Regions from separate parts of the Enterobacter asburiae genome, predicted to be linked through region 2. Evidence: predicted binding sites of a transcription regulator. Region 2 holds the regulator's gene; the other holds the start of a gene.
What was found. The regulator CRP, encoded in region 2, controls carbon source genes, mostly activating them, when cyclic AMP is high. The targets are predictions, from matches to a motif close to ATGTGANNNNNNTCACAT.
Positions count from the first base shown of each region.

Region 1: ompW (outer membrane protein OmpW) is a predicted target of CRP. The motif match lies at 3,390-3,407, and genes of this name have one in related genera.

Region 1 covers NZ_CP011863.1:1,657,037-1,667,601, reverse strand. The annotation lists gene tonB (TonB system transport protein TonB) at 158-880, shown strand; gene yciA (acyl-CoA thioester hydrolase YciA) at 919-1,314, opposite strand; gene ACJ69_RS08205 (septation protein A) at 1,419-1,958, opposite strand; gene ACJ69_RS08200 (YciC family protein) at 2,015-2,758, opposite strand; gene ACJ69_RS08195 (YkgJ family cysteine cluster protein) at 2,784-3,188, opposite strand; gene ompW (outer membrane protein OmpW) at 3,471-4,103, shown strand; gene ACJ69_RS25200 (hypothetical protein) at 4,249-4,419, shown strand; gene yedF (sulfurtransferase-like selenium metabolism protein YedF) at 4,614-4,847, opposite strand; gene yedE (selenium metabolism membrane protein YedE/FdhT) at 4,844-6,055, opposite strand; gene ACJ69_RS08170 (response regulator transcription factor) at 6,676-7,311, shown strand; gene trpA (tryptophan synthase subunit alpha) at 7,445-8,254, opposite strand; gene trpB (tryptophan synthase subunit beta) at 8,254-9,447, opposite strand; gene trpCF (bifunctional indole-3-glycerol-phosphate synthase TrpC/phosphoribosylanthranilate isomerase TrpF) at 9,458-10,565, opposite strand, start outside.
Region 2 covers NZ_CP011863.1:3,921,445-3,932,009, forward strand. The annotation lists gene ACJ69_RS18870 (putative adenosine monophosphate-protein transferase Fic) at 1-18, shown strand, start outside; gene pabA (aminodeoxychorismate synthase component 2) at 49-612, shown strand; gene argD (bifunctional acetylornithine/succinyldiaminopimelate transaminase) at 699-1,919, shown strand; gene ACJ69_RS18885 (YccS/YhfK family putative transporter) at 1,916-4,003, opposite strand; gene crp (cAMP-activated global transcriptional regulator CRP) at 4,061-4,693, opposite strand; gene ACJ69_RS18895 (OsmC family protein) at 5,005-5,409, shown strand; gene ACJ69_RS18900 (phosphoribulokinase) at 5,476-6,345, opposite strand; gene ACJ69_RS18905 (YheU family protein) at 6,376-6,594, opposite strand; gene ACJ69_RS18910 (hydrolase) at 6,591-7,613, opposite strand; gene ACJ69_RS18915 (ABC transporter ATP-binding protein) at 7,726-9,630, opposite strand; gene kefG (glutathione-regulated potassium-efflux system ancillary protein KefG) at 9,769-10,320, shown strand; gene kefB (glutathione-regulated potassium-efflux system protein KefB) at 10,320-10,565, shown strand, end outside.

The DNA of each region.
Region 1 (10,565 bases), 2.3 Mb from region 2:
GTAAAATAAAAACAATGTTAATACCCTGATCTGAATGCGCCTTTTTTGGCCTCTCATGCGCTAAAGTTGCGTCAGAACAAAGTGTATTATTGAATATGATTGCTATTTGCATTTAAAATCAGTGTTCGGTTTTTTAACGTTGATGATTATGACTTCGATGACCCTTGATTTACCTCGCCGCTTTCCCTGGCCGACGCTGCTTTCTGTCGTGATTCACGGTGCTGTTGTGGCGGGTTTGCTGTATACCTCGGTTCATCAGGTTATTGAAATGCCCGCGCCCGCGCAGCCGATTTCGGTGACGATGGTATCGCCAGCGGATCTCGAACCGCCGCAGGTTGCACCTCCGCCACCGCAGCCGGTGGCTGAACCAGAGCCAGAGCCCGAGCCTGTTCCGGCGCCACCGAAGGAAGCGCCGGTAGTGATCCACAAGCCTGAACCGAAGCCAAAACCTAAGCCGAAGCCAAAGCCGGTTAATAAGGTCGAGGAGCGTCCAAAACGCGAGGAACGTCCGGTTGAACCGCGCGCGACCCGGACGGTCGAGAATGCGGCGCCTTCGCGTCCGGTGATGAATAACACCGCAACAGCGCCTAAGCCGACAGTCAGTGCCCCGGCGGGCCCGCGCGCGCTGAGTCGCAACCAGCCTCAGTATCCGGCGCGAGCGCAGGCCTTACGTATTGAAGGCCGCGTACGGGTTAAATTTGACGTCACTGCCGATGGCCGCGTGGATAACGTGGAAATATTGTCCGCTCAGCCTTCTAATATGTTTGAGCGCGAAGTGAAATCGGCGATGCGCAGATGGCGCTATGAAGCCGGAAAACCGGGCAGCGGACTGATTGTGAATATTGTTTTCCGCCTGAACGGCGGGGCGCAGATGGAATAAAAAAAGCCTCCTGATGGAGGCTTTTTTTTGCCTGTCGATCAGGCCTGCGGAAGTTGACGAGGTTTACCCTCGCTATCCACTGCAACATAAATAAACAGCGCTTCGGTGGCCTTATAACGCTGCCCAATGGGTTCCGACGAGACTTTCTTAACCCATACTTCGATGTTGATTGAAATAGATGTGTTGCCGCGTTTGACGCAGCGCGCGTAGCAGCAAACCACATCTCCCACCGCAACCGGGCGCAGGAAGGTCATGCCGTCCACTCGCACAGTCACCACGCGCCCGTGGGCAATCTCTTTTGCCAGAATTGCGCCGCCCATATCCATCTGCGACATCAGCCAGCCGCCAAAAATATCGCCATTGGCATTGGTGTCAGCGGGCATTGCCAGTGTGCGTAAAACCAGTTCGCCCTGCGGGGCGTTATTTGTTGTCATTGTTTTAACTCGTAACGGAAGACTTCAGGCGGGATGCTACTATGATTTCACAGCGGAGAGAATAGACCAGAACGCCTGTCGTAGACGTTCTGGTCAGTCGTTAATCAGTGGTTGTCATCCTGGGGCATATGACGATAGATGTATACGCCGCTTAACAGCGTGAAGATAAGCGTCAGCGCGGTCAGGCCAAAGACCTTAAAGTTGACCCAGATATCCTGCGGCAGCCAGAAGGCGATATAGATATTAGCGAGACCGCAAAGTATAAAGAAGATTGCCCACGCGGTATTCAGACGCGACCAGACAACCTGCGGCAGCGTTAGTTCTTTACCTAACATGCTCTGGATCAGGGGCTTTTTCATGAACCATTGACTGAACAGTAACGCTGCTGCAAACAACGCATAAATAACGGTAACCTTCCACTTAATAAATTCAACATCATGCAAGGCAATGGTCAATCCACCGAACACCGCCACTAAAATGAACGTGATAAGCGCCATTTTTTCGACTTTGCGATAGCGAATCCAGCTATAGATCAGCACTACGGCGGTCACGACAATTAACGCTTTTGTTGCGGCAAAAATGTCATACAACTTATAGACAGCGAAAAAGACCGCGAGCGGTAAAAAATCAAGTAACTGCTTCATTCTGTGATTCCATCTTCTGAGCGGGGCGGGAGGCAGCGATGCCGCCCGCCTCAGGATTACTGACGAATTAACATATACAGGCGGAACAGATAGACCAGCAGCACCGCTGAAATCAGATTGCTCAGCGTATTCGCCACTACCGCGCCAACATTGGGCGTTAATACCGCGAAATTCGGTGCAAACAACAGCAGGAGCGTTTTGGCGAGCAGCCAGCCGATCACGGCGGGAGCCACCAGACGCATATTCGCCCATGCCAGTCTGATGCTGCTGCGCATCGCGGTAAAAATCCCCATCTTATCCTGCACCACCATCACAGGCGCAAATGAGAGCACGATAGCCAGTAATACGCCCGGCACCACGACCAGCATAATCCCCATTTGCACCAGCAGGGTGGTTAAAAAGATCAGGATAAACAGCTTAGGTAAGACTGGCGCACTGGCACCAATCGCCCGTAAGGCGCTGACCCGGTGACCCGCCGATACCAGCTGAATCATCAGCAAAACGCCGCCCGCCAGAATTGCATTACCAATCAGGCCTGAGAACGTGGACGCGGCAGACGCCCGCAGCAGAATTTGCTGCTGCTCCGGCGTCATGTTTTGCACCAGTTCAAACAGCCCCACGCTTCCGGCAAGGTGGTCGCCCTGGCTCAGGCTGGCAATCTGTTCATCGCTCGGTGAGAAGGCATGGCCCAGCACCACCGTGATAAAGGCACATAGCAACGCGATCAGTAAAAAGGTTATGAACTGATTGCGGAAAAAGTTTCCCGTGTCACGGTAGACAGACTTCGCCGTGATAGACATGCACTCTCCTTGAGTATTGCAGGTGTTAATTAGCCGGCAATTGTACACCGGATGCGCCTGCTGTGGCAGCATCAAGGCTTGTATGGAAAAGCATATCTTTGTAAAGCGGCGGTAATCCAACGCGCGCCCGGGCGCGATTGCAGGCTTCGTTGACCTGCCCATCTTCCCCCGACATGGCAAATTCCCGGCACGGACTGGGCCGATGCTCATAGATAGAACATCGGGTAGAGACCCCGGGCTCACCCTGTAGCGCCACGCAGCGGACCTGCTTTTGGTTTGTGCCGCTCATGCAGCGCAGAAAAGGCGTTAGCGGCTCTGTGAAATGAACCGGAACGGTACCGCCGCCATCGCTGGCTTCGGCCCAGTAGAAAGAGACTCGAAAATACGCACAACAGGCTCCGCACGTCATGCACGGGTTGATATCACTCATGGCACACCTGCTAAAGAAGAACGCATCAAATCAACTTGTGAGAGCGATAAATTATCCAGCCGCCAGAGGAAGAGCAAGAGGGGGAAAAGGGAAAATTTTGTAACCGTGAAATGCCAAAAATTGACATGGAAACAACTTATCGCTTTTGGATGCGTAACAAAAAATTAATCCAGATCAATGAATGTTAAGTTACTGGTTTTAATGTGATCTGTAGCAGATCACTTATTACTCATTTGTGAGTATATTCTCATCCGCGATTAAAACCACAACGATGGAGCGGATATGAAAAAATTAGCGGTGGCAGCCCTTGTATTAAGCAGTCTCTCTGGCGGCGCGTATGCGCATGAAGCAGGCGAATTCTTTATTCGTGCCGGTTCGGCTACGGTTCGCCCGACTGAAGGATCGGATAACGTGCTGGGTATGGGCGGTTTTAACGTCAGTAATAACACCCAGTTAGGGTTAACGTTCACCTATATGGCGACGGAAAACGTTGGTGTTGAGCTTCTGGCTGCAACGCCGTTCCGTCATCGCGTGGGTCTGGGCGCAACCGGTGATATCGCTACGGTTCACCACTTGCCGCCAACGCTGATGGCGCAATGGTACTTTGGCGATGCCAGCAGCAAGGTGCGTCCTTATATTGGCGCCGGTGTGAACTACACCACCTTCTTCGACGAGAAGTTTAACGATACCGGTAAAGAGGCCGGTCTGACTGACCTCAGCCTGAAAGATTCGTGGGGTATGGCGGGGCAGGTCGGTCTGGATTATCTGATTAACCGCGACTGGCTGATTAACGCCTCGGTCTGGTACATGGATATTGATACGGACGTACGCTTCAAGGCGGGCGGTCAGCAGCAAAGTATCAATACTCGCCTGGATCCGTGGGTGTTTATGTTCTCTGCGGGTTATCGTTTCTGATCCCCCGTCAAACTGGCCACAGGGTGGCCAGTTTGCTTTGCTCACTTCAAAACGACGGATAAACCGGCCGCTCATCAAGCTTTACGCAGTGCCTCAGGATATTTTCCCCATCATATAAATAGCTGAAAGCGTCGCTGGACAGGGAATGAAAGAGAATATCGCCGTTGGCAAACGGGATGATTTCGGTATCACCCGCACGTTTATGTCCCGCGCCGGTTTCAAAATGACCGCGCCATCGTTCCTGGGTATGGTCATAAACGTGCAGAATAACCTCGACAAGTCCTCTTTGCGGACAATTAAGGCGCAGGAAGGTTGAAGAGAAATTCAGGGACAGCGCATGGAAGGGAATCAATAAGGCGAAAACCAGTAAAGCTCGTAAATACATCAAACCGCGAAAACCTCCTTCAAAAGGGAAGTGAGATTTTACTTAAGTCAAAAATCGCGTTTTTGCCGTGGATCAAGATGTCTTATAATTCAATGCGATAAAGGCCCCTCGCGAGGCCTGGGCGATCATTTTTGAATCAAATAGCGAATGGTCGGGCCATCCTGCTGGATATCCAGCACCGTATAGCCGTGGTTTTTCGCATCCAGCGGAATGTTGTTGATGGACTGCGGACAGTCGCTGACCACTTCCAGAATTTCCCCTTTTTTGAGCTGCGGTAGGGCTTCAAGCGTGGCAACCGCCGGATAAGGGCAGGGTTCACCGACCATATCCAGACGGTAATCGGGCACGATCTCTTTCATGCAGCATTCTCCTGGGTTTCTGTTTTAACACTCGCACGACGGAAGAAGCGTTTCTCCTGCGCGACAACCAGTAAAAAAGCGACCAGCAACAGGGCGTAGGTGACAAGCAGGCCGCCGAGATGGCCGAAGGTGTTCAGCAGGTTGACCTTGTCCCAACTCGTGGCAAGCGCGGGAGACAGATCGTCCCAGAAGTATGCCAGGAGCGTCGAGCCGATAACATTTCCCAGGCCCACCCACCAGTAATGCACCTGACCTTCAACGGCGCGGTACATCCAGCCGGTTTCACACCCGCCAGCCAGCACAATCCCGAAGCCAAACAGCAGGCCGCCAATCACCGCATTAGGACCAGCCCACATGATTTTCGGTTCAACGCCGAGCTGAACATAGCTGAAGATACCGATGGCGCTGACCGCCATCCCGGCGATAATCGCCTTCGCCATCATCGTACGGCCAGTGATCCACATATCGCGAAACGCGGAGGTAAAGCAGATCTGCGCGCGTTCAATGAGCAGACCAAAACCCACGCCGAACAGCATCGCCAGGCCGAGTTTGGGCTGATTCATCGCAGTGCAAAGCGCCAAGGCGACCATAGCCAAAAAGACCAGCATACCGAGGCGGAAACGACGACGCGCCTGGTCTGGCTTCTGGGTTAACGGTGATGCTGCGCTGACTTTTGTCATTTTCACCGGAATGCGGAACAGCGGCAGCAGGGTGAATTTTGCGCCAAAGTAAGAGCCGATGGCCGTGGCGACAGCAAAGAACCAGGCGTGAAGCGAAAACTGAGGAATCCCCGTAAAGAAAGCGGCCAGGTTACAGCCCATCGCCAGACGGGCGCCAAACCCGGCAATGATACCGCCGACCACCGCCTGCATTATGCGAATCCGGCTTTTGGGCATCCGCAACTTAACGTTGTTTGCCCACAGCGCCGCCGCGAAACAGCCGCCGAACATGCCGATGATCATCATCCCGTCGATGCGGGTAAGCGGCGTGCCGTCCAGATGAATGAGTTTAAAGTAACCCCACTCTTCGGTATGCACGCCAGCGAGCTGTAGCAATTGACCACCCCAGCGGGTGAACTCGCCGGTCACGGCCCAGAAGGTGCCGGTGATGCCGAAATAGTAGGTAGAGAGAATGCCTGCCGCGATAACGGCCGGAACAGGTGACCAGAACTTAACCAGGTAAGTCTGTTTGAAGGCGTGCCATGACATGAATAAGCCTCTGAACTCAGAAGGTGTAAGTGAATTTAACGGACTGGAATATATATCTTTTTCGTTTGCCTCAAAACCTCTCCAAACCTTTTCTCCAAAATACCGCCTCTTTTTATGACCTCAGTCATTAAACCGTGCTGCGTTTGGATTCTCGGCACGGCTGCGGAATTCAGAGCAGCAAGAGCCGTTGATATACCCGATGCTCTGACAGAGACTCTGGCTGGAGTGCGGGTGGATCCTGAATCGGCGTTAATACCAAAAACGCACTCTTATTCAGCTTAACCACCTTGCAGATATAAAAACTGCATCTTAAAACGACAGAGCTAAGATAATTTCCGCGATATGAGTCAAATATATACAAAAGGGTTTGCTTGAAGGATGCGTTTTAACAGTACCGCTGCTCAAAAACGACTTTTATATGTATCTTTTTTTCAGAATATCCTCATGCTAATTGCCTTTGCTAAATTAGAATATTCGCATACGGATTGTTAGTCTTTGATTTTGTTACTTCCGGTTATTAAACGATATCAGACATAGAGGCTGGCAATCCTAAAATTTTTTGTGAATGGACGCCTCCGTTCGTATTATGTACGTCGAAGGACTGGTGAGGAGAGAGTGATATGGAAGATGTTGTTTATGTTATCGATGATGATGATGCATATAGGCTGTATGTGGTTAAATTGTTAATGGCGATAGGTTATCAAACTTTTGACTTCAAAAATGCCGAAGAATTTCTCTCCTGCCCCATAGTTGATCATCCCTCATGCTTAATACTTGAAATTAACACCTCAGACACTAACGGTTTCGATGTGATAGAGGCCCTGAAGGAACGTGGCTGTACAATACCGATAATTATCCTGACTATGACCAACTCTATCCCACTCTGCGTACAAGCGATGAAAGCAGGCGTTCGGGACTTTTTGACTAAGCCCGTCGAACCGGAACAACTTATCAATGTCGTGAAAGATGTGCTAATCGAAGCGACCAATAATTTTTTAGAGCAGCAAAGAATATTCGAGCTTTGTAAAAACTATCAGGCATTGACACGGCGCGAGAAGCAGACCTTTGAGTTGGCGATTAACGGCCTGCAAAACAAACAAATTGCATCTGAACTGGGCATATCAGAAATTACCGTGAAGGTCCATCGACGTCGGGTTATGGATAAAATGCAGGTTCGTACTTTAGCTGATTTGGTCCATGCTGCCGGTACTTTACAAATTGGTAAGTCCCGATGTCCGCCCCGGAAACGTTATTAATAAAGCATAATTGAAGCATTCATCATTACTGGCCTGTCAATTGCGTTCTTAAATAGCAGCCCGCACGTCAGAAGCATGAAGAGTGATAACCAGGAAGAGGAACCGTCTGGCAGGAAGCCAGACGGTAGAGAGGTTATGCTTTATGCGTCGCCGCTTTCATTGCGGTCACAAACGCTTTCAGCTCAGCCAGCATCTGCTCTGGCTTGTCCACGTTCTTTTCGATGATCTTCACAATCGCGGAGCCGGAGATGGCACCAGCCGCCTTCGCGTCAATCGCTGCGGTGACCTGATCCGGGGATGAAATCCCAAACCCCTGTAGCGGAGGCGCGGCATGGTACTCGGCCAGCTTCTCCACCAGATGATGCAGAGGCAACGCCGCTTTATTCTCGGCACCGGTCACGCCCGCGCGGGAGAGCAGGTAGGTATACCCGCGTCCGTAAGAGGCAATCTGGCGCAGCAGTGCGTCATCGGCGTTCGGCGGGCAGATGAAAATCGGGGCGACGTTATGACGCATCGCCGCCTGACGGAATGGCGCAGACTCCTCAACCGGCACGTCTGCCACCAGAACGGAGTCGACGCCCACGCGCGCGCACTCGGCATAGAACTCATCAATACCGCGGTTAAAGACCAGGTTGGCGTACATCAGCAGGCCGATCGGAATGGTCGGGTGCTTCTGGCGAATCGCCGCCAGCATCTCGAAGCACTGGGTCGGCGTCACGCCGGAGGCAAATGCGCGCAGCGTCGCGTTCTGGATAGTCGGGCCATCCGCCAGCGGATCGGAGAACGGAATACCCAGCTCCAGCGCGTCGGCGCCGGCTTCAATCAGGGTGTCGATAATCTTCAGCGACTGTTCCGGGCCCGGATCGCCCAGGGTGACGAAGGGAACGAACGCGCCTTCCTGGCGGGATTTCAGCTCTGCAAATACGTTATCGTAGCGTTCCATCAGATTTCCCCTCGTGCTTTCAGAATATCGTGAACGGTGAAGATATCTTTGTCACCGCGGCCGGAAAGGTTCACCACCAGCAGCTGTTCTTTTTCCGGGTTTTCTTTAATCATTTTCAGCGCATGCGCCAGCGCGTGCGAAGACTCCAGCGCCGGGATGATCCCTTCGCTGCGGCACAGCGTTTTAAAGGCTTCCAGCGCTTCGTCATCGGTAATGGAGACATAGTCCGCGCGGCCAATACTGTTCAGGAACGCATGCTGCGGTCCGACGGACGGGAAGTCGAGGCCGGCAGAAATAGAGTAAGACTCTTCAATCTGGCCCTCATCGGTTTGCATCATCGGGGATTTCATTCCGAAGTAGATCCCCACGCGGCCATGCTTCAGCGGCGCGCCGTGTTCACCCGATTCAATGCCGTGACCGGCTGGCTCGACGCCAATCAGACCGACGCTGGTATCGTCGATAAAGTCTGCGAACATGCCGATGGCGTTAGACCCGCCGCCGACGCAGGCGATCACCGCATCCGGCAGGCGACCCTCTTTTTCAAGGATCTGCGCTTTGGTCTCTTCACCGATCATGCGCTGGAATTCGCGCACGATAGTCGGGAACGGGTGCGGGCCCGCCGCGGTACCGAGCATATAGTGCGCGGTGTCGTAGCTGCCAGACCAGTCGCGCAGCGCTTCGTTACAGGCGTCTTTCAGCGTCGCGGAGCCGCTGTGCACCGGGATCACTTCTGCTCCCATCAGACGCATACGGAAGACGTTCGGAGACTGACGCTCAACGTCTTTCGCCCCCATATAGATGCGGCATTTCAGACCGAGCAGGGCGCTGGCAAGCGCAGAGGCCACGCCGTGCTGGCCTGCACCGGTTTCGGCGATGATTTCGGTTTTGCCCATACGCTTCGCAAGCAGCGCCTGGCCCAGCACCTGGTTAGTTTTATGTGCGCCGCCGTGCAGCAGGTCTTCACGCTTCAGATACAGCGTGGTTTTGGTGCCTTCCGTCAGGTTGCGGCATTTGGTCAGCGCGGTCGGACGACCGGCATAATTTTTCAGCAGGTCGGTAAATTCAGCCTGAAACGCCGGATCTTTCTGCGCGCTGACAAACGCTTCTTCCAGCTGGCGCAGCGCGGGCATCAGGATTTGCGGGACGTACATCCCGCCGAACTCACCAAAATACGGGTTAAGTAATGTCGTCATCTTCTCTTCCTTAATATGCACGCAGAGTTTTAAAAACCGAGGCCAGCTTGCTGGCATCTTTGATACCCGGTTGGGACTCTACGCCTGAATTGAAATCGAGGCCTGCGCAGCCGGTTTTAGCCGCTTCTACGCAGTTATCCGGGCTTAATCCGCCCGCCAGCAGGACGTTGTCCAGCTTTTCGCCGTTCAGCAGCGACCAGTCAAAACGCTGGCCGGTACCGCCCTGGCCGTTATCGAGGACGTATTTATCCACATGGTTCAGGTTACGCGAGGGCAACGTATCGCCAACGCTTTGTGCTTTCCAGATCTGCACCTGTGGTGCCAGCGCGGTGCGCAGGGCATCGATGTAGCTCTGGTCTTCATCGCCGTGGAGCTGCACCGCGCTCAGGGATAATGCGTCGGCTTTGGCCGCAACGTCTGCAATATCTGCGTTGCGGAAAACGCCCACGTAGCTGAGCGGAGCCGCTGCGATGACCTTACGCGCCTGCTCTTCGCTGACCGCGCGTGGAGAGGAGTCCACAAAGATCAGCCCGCCATAAATCGCCCCGGCTTCATACGCGGCCTGGGCATCCTGTTCGCGGGTTAAGCCGCAGACTTTGTTTTCACCCAGCAGCACGCGACGCACGGCCGCATTGAGATCGTCATGCTCCATCATGGCGGAGCCAATCAGGAAACCGTTGGCGAAGTGGCTTAGCTCGCGCACCTGAGCGTAGCTGTTAATGCCGGATTCGCTGATCACCGTGACGCCAGACCCCAGACGCGGCGCCAGCTGACGCGTACGGTTAAGGTCAATTGACAGGTCGCGCAGATCGCGGTTGTTAATGCCGACCACTTTGGCTTCCAGCGCAATCGCGCGCTCCAACTCCTCTTCGTTGCTCACTTCGGTCAGTACGCCCATGTTCAGGCTGTGCGCCACGGCGGAAAGCTGGCGATACTGCTCGTCGTCGAGCACCGAGAGCATCAGCAGGCAGGCGTCGGCCTGGTAAAAGCGCGCCAGCCAGATCTGATACGGGTCGATAATAAAGTCTTTGCACAGGATCGGCTGCGGCGCGATGCCGCTGACGATCGGCAGAAAGTCGAAGCTGCCCTGAAAATATTTCTCATCCGTCAGCACGGAG
Region 2 (10,565 bases):
GCGCGGGAATCTGAGTAGAATAGGGCGGCATTTTTTTCGGGAGCCGCCATGATTCTGCTGATAGATAACTACGATTCCTTCACCTGGAACCTTTACCAGTATTTTTGTGAACTGGGTGCAGAGGTGGTTGTCCGCCGTAACGACGAGATCGGACTGGACGATATCGGGATGCTGGCTCCGCAGAAAATCGTGATTTCTCCGGGGCCGTGTACGCCGTCGGAATCGGGTATTTCTCTGGATGTTATCCAGCACTATGCCGGCAAGCTGCCGATCTTGGGCGTCTGCCTGGGCCATCAGGCGATTGCCCAGGCGTTTGGTGCTACCATCGTGCGCGCCGCCAAAGTGATGCACGGAAAAACCTCTCCGGTCACACACGCCGGCACCGGGGTATTCACGGGGCTCAATAACCCGTTAACCGTGACGCGCTACCATTCCCTGGTCATTGACCCGCCGACGCTGCCCGACTGCTTTGAGGTGACCGCCTGGAGCGATACGCAGGAGATCATGGGGATTCGTCACCGCGAATGGGACCTCGAAGGCGTGCAGTTCCACCCGGAAAGCATCCTCAGCGAGCAGGGGCACGCGCTGCTGGCGAATTTCCTCAATCGCTGAATATCTGTTGCCTTGTTATGATTTTTTATGCATATTTTGTGATTATATTTTCACAATCACTGTGACATAAAATGGATGGTCATGACATGGCAACTGAACAACCAGCAATTACCCGCGCGACATTTGATGAAGTGATCCTGCCGATTTATGCACCGGCTGAGTTTATCCCGGTGAAGGGAAAGGGCAGCCGCGTCTGGGATCAGCAGGGGAAAGAGTATGTGGATTTCGCGGGCGGTATTGCGGTCACGGCGCTGGGTCATTGCCATCCCGTGCTGGTGGAGGCGCTGAAAACCCAGGGCGAAACCCTGTGGCACACCAGCAACGTGTTCACCAACGAACCGGCGCTGCGCCTGGGCCGCAAGATCATTGATGCGACCTTTGCCGAGCGCGTGCTGTTTATGAACTCCGGCACCGAAGCCAACGAAACCGCTTTTAAGCTGGCGCGCTACTACGCGACAACGCGCCATAGCCCGTACAAAACCAAAATCATCGCCTTCCACAATGCCTTCCACGGACGCTCCTTCTTTACCGTTTCCGTTGGCGGCCAGCCGAAGTATTCCGACGGGTTTGGCCCGAAGCCGGCCGACATCGTCCACGTGCCGTTTAACGATCTGCATGCCGTGAAAGCGGTGATGGACGACCACACCTGCGCCGTTGTTGTCGAGCCGATTCAGGGTGAAGGCGGCGTGACCGCGGCAACCCCGGAATTCCTGAAAGGACTGCGCGCGCTGTGCGACGAACATCAGGCGCTGCTGGTCTTTGATGAAGTACAGTGCGGGATGGGGCGTACCGGCGATCTGTTCGCGTATATGCACTACGGCGTGACGCCGGATATTCTGACCAGCGCTAAAGCGCTCGGCGGTGGTTTCCCGGTGAGTGCGGTACTGACGACGCAGGAGATCGCCTCCGCTTTCCACGTCGGCTCTCACGGCTCTACCTACGGCGGCAACCCGCTGGCGAGCGCCGTGGCGGGCGCCGCATTCGACATTATCAACACGCCGGAGGTGTTGAACGCCGTGAGCGCGAAGCGCGAGCTGTTCGTAAAATACCTGCAAAAGATTGATGAGCAGTACGACGTGTTCAGCGAAATCCGCGGGATGGGGCTGTTGATTGGCGCCGAGCTGAAGCCGCAGTACAAGGGCCGCGCGCGCGACTTCCTGCACGCTGCGGCGCACGAAGGGGTTATGGTACTCAATGCCGGACCGGACGTGATGCGCTTTGCGCCGTCGCTGGTGGTGGAAGACAGGGATATTGAGGACGGGTTAACCCGCTTTGCCGCGGCGGTCGCGAAGATCGTTAAAGGTTAATACTCGGTTCGCTTTAACCGGCGCGTTAACCAAATCCCGTGATGCGGGCGCTGACGCCATGCCACCGACGAAATGGTGTGCATGGTGTTCAGATGCCCGAGAACGCGCTGCAAATGCTGCTCCAGCGTGCTCATTGGCCCGTGGGTTAACGTCTCCGGTGCTTCCAGAATGTTTGAATCTCCCGACTCGCCCGGCGCGTCATACTCCAGACGCTGCTGACACCTCTGCAACGCAATTTCACATGACTGCAAATAGCGCTGCGCCAGATCCGGCGTCAGCATCGTGTGCTCGCGCGCCAGCGTGGTCATGGCGTTAATGTGCTCGACGATAAACTGGCTGTGCGTCACCCAGAGCTTCATGTCTGCCAGATAGTGCGAGTTAAAGCCCGGCTCCTGCATCGCCTGGTTGAGCGAGTTAAACAGGGCGTTGTGCGCCTGGTTGACCTTCATTCGCTGATAGGCCAGCGGCGAGGGCTGCGGGTCGTCGCTCAGGATCAGGCGAATAGCCTGCTGGTCGGCTTCCAGCGCGTCGTGGGCGTTCTGGCGCAGCAGTCCGCTTTGCCACTGCGGCCACAGCCAGACCATGCCGCCAAAGGCAATCAGACAGCCGATTAGGGTATCAATCAGCCTGGCGACAATAAACTGTTCGCCATTGAGCGTGAGCAGCTGCAGGGTATATACCGCCGTCACCGTAAAGCCCACCATCGCCCAGCCGTAATTTTTGCGGATAATCAGGTAGCTCACCAGCGTAACCGCCAGCATGCCTGCCAGGGTATAGCCTTCCGGCACGTGGAAGTGCAGCGTCACGCCCGCGATGATCAGCCCGGCCATCGTTCCGCCAGCCCGATGCAGAATACGCACCCGCGTGGCGCCGTAGCCGTTCTGGGTGACAAACAGCACGGTCATTAAGATCCAGTAGGGTTTCGGCAGGTGCAGCGCCATACCCATCAGGCTGGCGGTACTGAGCATCACGCTAATCCTTGCGGCGTTGCGCAGGGCGGACGATTTAAGAGAAAGATAGCTTTTGAGCGCGGGCAATAGCGGAAGCCGTTTCTGCTTATCCGCCATCAGGTCGCGGGGATAAAGCGGGCGCTGCGTGCGCAACACGCGGGCGATACGGCTGAAGTGCCAGGCGGCAAACTGGCCGACGGGGTTATCCGGATGCTGACGGGCGATTTTCTCCAGCGCGCCCAGCTGCTTATCCATGTTAAAGCGCGTCGGGTAGCGGTGATAGAGAATATCATCGGCCAGCACCCGCAGGCGTGCGGACACGGTCTGCGCGTTCCAGCGGATCACCGCTTCGGCGTGGCTGCGCTCGACCAGCTTTTGCACCTCCTGCGGGTGGTGAAGGCTAACGGAGATATGCTCCTGCAGATCCAGCCCGACCTGGAAGGTGCGCAGCAGCCGCTTGTATTCGTGGTTCTTGTTGGCGGCGAGCATATGCAGCTGCTGATAGCACTGGCTTATGAGATCCACCACCTTCTGCTGGCGCGTCAGCAGCGGCGGTAAGGATTTTTCCGGATCGGTATGCTGGGTGAGCAGGGTGTATTTGGCCTCGCAGTAATCCGCAAGCTGCACATAGAGCAGGCTCAGGGATTCACGCAGCGGCTGTTCGCGCCACAGCCAGAACCAAAACCAGTTAAACAGCCCGTACCATAATGTCCCCAGGGCGTAAATCAGCAGTGGCTCCCACACCGGCATATTCCCTGCAAGGCTCAGCGTGAAAATGGCCGCAATCAGCGAGGCGGGAAGCAGGCGGGCGTGCAGCGAACTGATTTCCGCCGTGACGCCGAGGGTCATCGCCAGCACGGTCAGGATCAGCGGCAGCGGGATATCCCGGGCAAGCAGAAGTTGTACGGCGAGGCTACAGCCGGCAAACAGGCAGCCACCGATAATCAGGCGTTTGAAAAAGCGCTTATGCGGCGTGTCCAGACCGGCGATGTTGCAGCAGGCGGGCACGAGGGAAAACAGCAGGCCTTGCTGAAGATGTCCGAGGATCAGGCCTATGGCCACAGGAAGACACAACACCAGCGTTTGTCGCAGTGCGTAGTTAACTTCCGGGTGATAGATCAGCCTGCGCCACATGGGGAGTAGAGACAAAAACGGCGTGACACCTTGCGATGGCACGCCGTTTAAGCGGAATTAACGCGTTCCGTAAACCACGATGGTTTTACCGTGGGCGGAGATCAGGTTTTGATCTTCCAGCATTTTCAGGATACGGCCCACTGTTTCACGGGAGCAACCGACGATCTGACCAATTTCCTGACGGGTAATTTTAATTTGCATGCCGTCCGGGTGGGTCATGGCGTCTGGCTGTTTCGCCAGGTTCAACAGGGTTTGTGCGATACGGCCGGTAACGTCCAGGAAGGCGAGGTTACCCACTTTCTCTGACGTAACCTGCAGACGGCGCGCCATTTGGGAAGAAAGACGCATCAGGATGTCAGGGTTAACCTGAATCAGCTGACGGAACTTCTTGTAAGAAATTTCAGCCACTTCACATGCTGTCTTTGCACGAACCCAGGCGCTACGTTCCTGGCCCTCTTCAAACAGGCCCAGTTCACCGATGAAATCGCCCTGGTTCAGATAAGAAAGGATCATCTCTTTCCCTTCTTCATCTTTGATCAGCACTGCCACCGAGCCTTTAACGATGTAATACAACGTTTCCGCTTTTTCACCCTGGTGAATCAGCGTGCTCTTTGATGGGTACTTATGAATGTGGCAATGAGACAAGAACCATTCGAGAGTCGGGTCTGTTTGCGGTTTGCCAAGCACCATGCGCTGTTATCCTCTGTTATAAGCTGTCACCAGAGTCATCAGATGCATCCGGACTCTGGGGTTGCAATCGAATTCTTACCCATACCCTGGGAAGTCGGCTACCGTAACGTTTCGCAGCCAGTAAAGTTTGATGTCCTCTGCATACACGTGTAACGTCAATGTATTACTGTAGCATCCTGAGTGTTTTAGCATAGCTTTCGCCGCGTGTCTCCTGGTGTCTCGCTTCAGCATGATGCAGGTCGCCTTCCATTGCGAGAAATGTAACGCACGCGTAATCTGTCACCAAAAATGCAACGTTGGAGTTTAAGAATATGCAAGCGCGCGTGAAATGGGTTGAAGGTTTAACGTTCCTGGGCGAGTCCGCGTCAGGACACCAGATTTTGATGGACGGTAACTCCGGCGATAAAGCACCCAGCCCAATGGAAATGGTGCTGATGGCGGCAGGCGGATGCAGCGCAATTGATGTGGTATCGATTCTGCAAAAAGGACGTCATGACGTGACGGATTGTGAAGTCAAACTCACGTCAGAACGTCGCGAAGAGGCGCCACGCCTGTTCACCCATATTAACCTGCACTTTGTGGTCACCGGTAAAGAGCTGAAAGACGCGGCGGTCTCGCGTGCGGTTGACCTGTCTGCGGAGAAGTACTGCTCGGTGGCGTTAATGCTGGAGAAAGCGGTAAAAATCACGCATTCGTATGAAGTGATCGAGGCGTGATTGATGGGGCATCGTGCGTGTTGATGCCCTCACCCTAACCCTCTCCCACTGGGAGAGGGAACATGCTCACGCGATCTGTTTCCCTTCCATCAGTCGCTCCACCAACGGCGTCATGATGAGCTCCATCGCCAGCCCCATTTTTCCGCCCGGCACCACTAACGTATTCATGTGCGAAATAAAAGAGCCCTGCAGCATGGCCAGCAGCCAGGGGTAATCAATGCCGTCGAGATTGCGGAAATGGATCACTACAAAGCTTTCATCCAGCGACGGGATGCTTTTGGCCGCGAACGGGTTGGAGGTGTCCACCGTCGGCACGCGCTGGAAGTTGATATGGGTGCGGGAGAACTGCGGCGTCAGAAAGTTAATGTAATCCTCCATGGAGCGCACCACGGAGTCCATCACCGCCTCTCGCGAATGGCCGCGCTCGCTCATGTCACGCGTCAGCTTCTGGATCCACTCCAGGTTAACGATAGGGACCACGCCGACCAGCAGATCCACGTGGCGCGCCACGTCGTGTTGAGGGGTGACCACGCCACCGTGAAGTCCTTCGTAAAACAGGACGTCGGTGGGTTCCGGCAGCGGCTGCCACGGGGTAAAGGTTCCCGGCACCTGATTCCAGGGGACGGCTTCATCATAGGTGTGCAGATACTTGCGGGACTGCCCTTTGCCGCTCTTACCGTACTCTATAAAGGTTTGTTCCAGCAGGCCAAAGTCATTGGCTTCCGGGCCGAAGTAGCTGATGTGTTTACCCGAATCGCGCGCCTTACGAATGGCCATGTCCATCTCCGGACGCGTGTAGCGGTGAAAGCTGTCGCCTTCGACCTCCGCCGCACGGAGATTCAGCTGGGCGAAAATCTTGCGAAATGCGAGGCTGGTGGTGGTGGTTCCCGCACCACTCGACCCCGTAACGGCAATAACCGGATGTCTGGCAGACATAGCAACTCCCTGACTGAAAAGGGTGGAAGATCAGCCGTGAAACGCGTTGCGGGGCATGATATTGACCGTCTCATGCAGTTCTGACCACACCAGCACCACGTCGCCGCTTTTCAGCTGGCGCTTAACATCGTTGACCTTTTGCTCAAGCGAGCGTTCCTGTTCACCATAATCGGTGCCTTCGCGTAATACAAAGCTTTCAATCAGATTATCGAGCGTTTCGGGAGCCAGATCCTGCCAGGGAATAATCATTTTGCACCGTCCAGATAAGGGGTCAGCCAGTCAGGAATACGCGCCTCAAGCCACATTTTCGGGCGGCGCAGCGTGCCGCCGATAAACCCGACGTGGCCGCCGTGCTCGGTCAACTGATAGTGAACGTTGTCGGGCAGGAACTCCTGAGCGGGGATCGAGTGATGATCCATAAACGGGTCATCTTTGGCATGAATAATCAGCGTCGGCTGCGTGATCTTGCTTAGCAGCGGCATGGCGCTGCACTGACGATAATAGTCAATCGCATCGGCGAAGCCGTGGATTTTCGCGGTGATCAGATCGTCGAACTCGCGAATACGGCGCACCTTTTTCAGCTGGCGCAGGCTTACCGGCAGGGTATCCGGGTAGGCCTTCAGTTTACGCGCCGCATTGGCCTTCAGCAGGTTGAGCAGGTAGCGCTGATAGACGCGGGAAAAGCCTTTATCCATGTGGTAGCTGCACTGCTCGAGCATAAACGGCGCGGAGACAATGACGGCGGCATCCAGCGGGACGCTTTCACCCTCTTTGGCCAGCAGACAGGCCAGCATATTGCCGCCCAATGAGTAGCCCACCGCGGCGGTTGGCACGGTGCCAAAGTTGTCCCGCAGCCAGTGTAAAAACCACGTGCCGTCTTCGGTTTCACCCGAGTGATAAATGCGTTTCTGACGATTCGGTTCACCGCTGCAGCCGCGAAAATGCATCACCACGCCGAGCCAGCCGCGTGCTTTTGCCGCTTCAATTAGCCCATGCGCATACGGGCTGTGCAGGCTGCCTTCCAGACCGTGAAAGACCACCAGACGCGGTTTATGGCGAGCCTGTTCAGGCGCTTCGCTCCAGGCGAGATCCAGAAAGTCACCGTCTGGCAGGTCAAGCCGTTGCCAGTGCGGGGTGAACTGAACCTTGCGGCGGATCAGTCGCGGCAGCATGGTCTGCAAATGGGGATTCGCCACGCCGCGCATAGGCACGAACTCAGTGCTGTCTTCGGCCGCAATGTCGAAGTCTGATGGTATGATTTGGGTCATAAGCGCGATGCTGATTCTTGTCGGAAATTTACGATACTTTCCGAATTGTACCCCGTTTAAGCTGGATTTCCGAACCCGGTACGGATTCTGTTCTTCAAATGGGGTAAATAGGTCAGTCAGCCTGCAGCATTGCTTCCAGCTGTTCCTGCGCGTCGAGCCACGCCATCTCGCACTCTTCGAGACTGGATTTGGTCTTCGCCTGGGTTTGCAGGCAGTCGGTCAGCTCAGCCTTGCGGCTCTGGTCATACAGGCCGCTATCGCCAAGCTTCTCTTCAACAACAGCAAGCGTGGCGTTGAGTTTTTCCATCTCTTTTTCGAGACGGGTAATCTCTTTACGCAGGGGCTGCGTCTGGGTGCGAAGCTCCGCTTCACGACGCTTCTGGTCTTTACGCGCCTGCGCGCTGTTGGCGTTGTCTTTTGCTGACTCTTCCGGCTGGTTTTCCTGCTTCTGCACGTCCGTCAGCCACTGCTGGTAGTCTTCCAGATCGCCGTCGAACGGTTCAACTTTGCCGCCGTGCACTAAATACAGATCGTCCGTGGTGGAGCGGATCAGGTGACGGTCGTGCGAGACGACAACCAGCGCGCCTTCAAACTCAATCAGCGCTTCGGTCAGCGCCTGGCGCATGTCGAGATCCAGGTGGTTGGTCGGTTCATCAAGCAGCAGCAGGTTCGGGCGCTGCCAGACGATCAGCGCCAGCACCAGACGGGCCTTTTCGCCGCCGGAGAAGCGCTCGGTGTTTTCAGTCACCTTATCGCCCTGGAAGCCGAAGCCGCCGAGATAGTCGCGCAGCTTCTGCTCCATCTCCTGCGGCGCCAGACGCGCGAGATGCTGAATCGGTGATTCATCCGCGCGTAAAAATTCCAGCTGATGCTGGGCGAAGTAACCCAGCTTGATGCCCTTCGCCAGGCCGATTTCACCGCTGACCGGGTTAAGCTCGCCCGCCAGCAGTTTGATCAGCGTCGATTTACCGGCGCCGTTACGCCCCAGCAGGCCAATACGCGAACCCGGCACCAGGTTGAGCTTGATGGAATCGAGAATAATGCGGTCGGCATAGCCCGCGCTGACCTTCTCCATCTTCAGCAGCGGGTTAGGCAGGCTCTCCGGCTCGCGGAAGCTGAAGTGGAACGGGTTATCCACGTGCGCCGGGGCGATCATCTCCATGCGTTCCAGCATCTTGATGCGGCTCTGGGCCTGCTTCGCTTTTGAGGCCTTGGCCTTAAAGCGATCCACGAAGCTCTGCAGGTGCGCCACGCGCTGCTGCTGGCTTTCGTACATGGACTGCTGCTGGGCGAGACGCGTCGCGCGCTGGCGCTCGAAGGAGCTGTAGTTGCCGGTGTACTCGAACATCGTTTGCTGTTCGATATGAATGATTTTATCCACCACCGGGTCAAGGAAGTCGCGGTCGTGGGAGATCAGAATCAGAGTGCCCTGATAGCTCTTGAGCCACTTCTCCAGCCAAATAACCGCATCGAGATCGAGGTGGTTGGTCGGTTCGTCAAGCAACAGCAGGTCAGAGCGGCAGATCAGCGCCTGCGCCAGGTTAAGACGCATACGCCAGCCGCCGGAGAAGTCGCTGACCGGGCGTTCCAGCTGTTCGTTGCTGAAGCCCAGGCCGTGTAGCAGGCTGGAGGCGCGGGAGCGAATGGTCCACGCGTCGATGGCATCCAGCTTGCCGTGAACGGTGGCGATGGCGTGACCGTCGTTGCGCTCGTTAGCAGAATGAAGTTCCGCCTCGAGCTTACGGTATTCACGGTCGCCGTCGATAACATAGTCGAGCGCCGGTTCGCTCAGCGCCGGCGTCTCCTGGTTTACCCAGGCGAGCTGCCAGTTCCCCGGGAAGGTAAAGTTACCGCCATCCGCGCTAATCTCGTTTTTCAGCAGCGCCAGCAGGGTGGATTTACCGCAGCCGTTTTTGCCGACCAGGCCCACTTTTTGGCCTGGGTTGATGGTAGCAGTGGCGTTATCCAGCAGGACGCGCACGCCGCGACGAATTTGTAACGAGGAGAAAACAATCATAGAAGCGCCGTATGTTCCGACTATGTTAATTTGTCATTATGATAATGTAAGGTGTGGGCCATTTTCCGCACCGGGCCGCCATGGTAGCCCAAAACAGCGACGATACACAAAAACAGAAACAAGACCGGGAGGGGAATGATGTCTCAGACAGCAAAAGTGCTGCTGCTGTATGCCCATCCGGAATCTCAGGACTCGGTGGCAAACCGGGTGCTGCTTAAGCCGGCCACACAGCTCAGCAACGTGACGGTGCACGATCTCTACGCGCACTATCCTGATTTCTTTATTGATATCCCTTACGAGCAGGAGCTGCTGCGTCAGCATGACGTGATTGTGTTCCAGCATCCGCTTTATACCTATAGCTGTCCGGCGCTGCTCAAAGAGTGGCTGGACCGCGTGCTGAGCCGGGGCTTCTCCAGCGGGGTGGGGGGGAACCAGCTTGCGGGAAAGTACTGGCGTAGTGTGATTACGACCGGTGAACCCGAAAGCGCTTACCGCCACGACGGGCTGAATCGTTATCCGATGAGCGATATCCTCAGGCCATTCGAACTGACGGCGGCCATGTGCCGTATGCACTGGATGAGCCCGATTATTGTCTACTGGGCGCGGCGTCAGGATCCGAAAGAGCTGGCAAGCCACGCCAGAGCCTACGGTGAATGGCTGGCGTCACCGATTCCGGCAGGAGGTCGTTAATGGAAGGATCGAATTTGCTCCTCGCCGGGGTGCTGTTTTTATTTGCGGCCGTCGTTGCGGTGCCGCTTGCGGCACGGATTGGTATCGGTGCGGTGTTGGGTTATCTGCTGGCGGGGATCGCGATTGGCCCCTGGGGACTGGGATTCATCAGCGATGTAGATGAGATCCTCCATTTCTCCGAGCTGGGCGTGGTGTTCCTGATGTTCATCATCGGCCTGGAGCTGAATCCTTCGAAATTGTGGCAA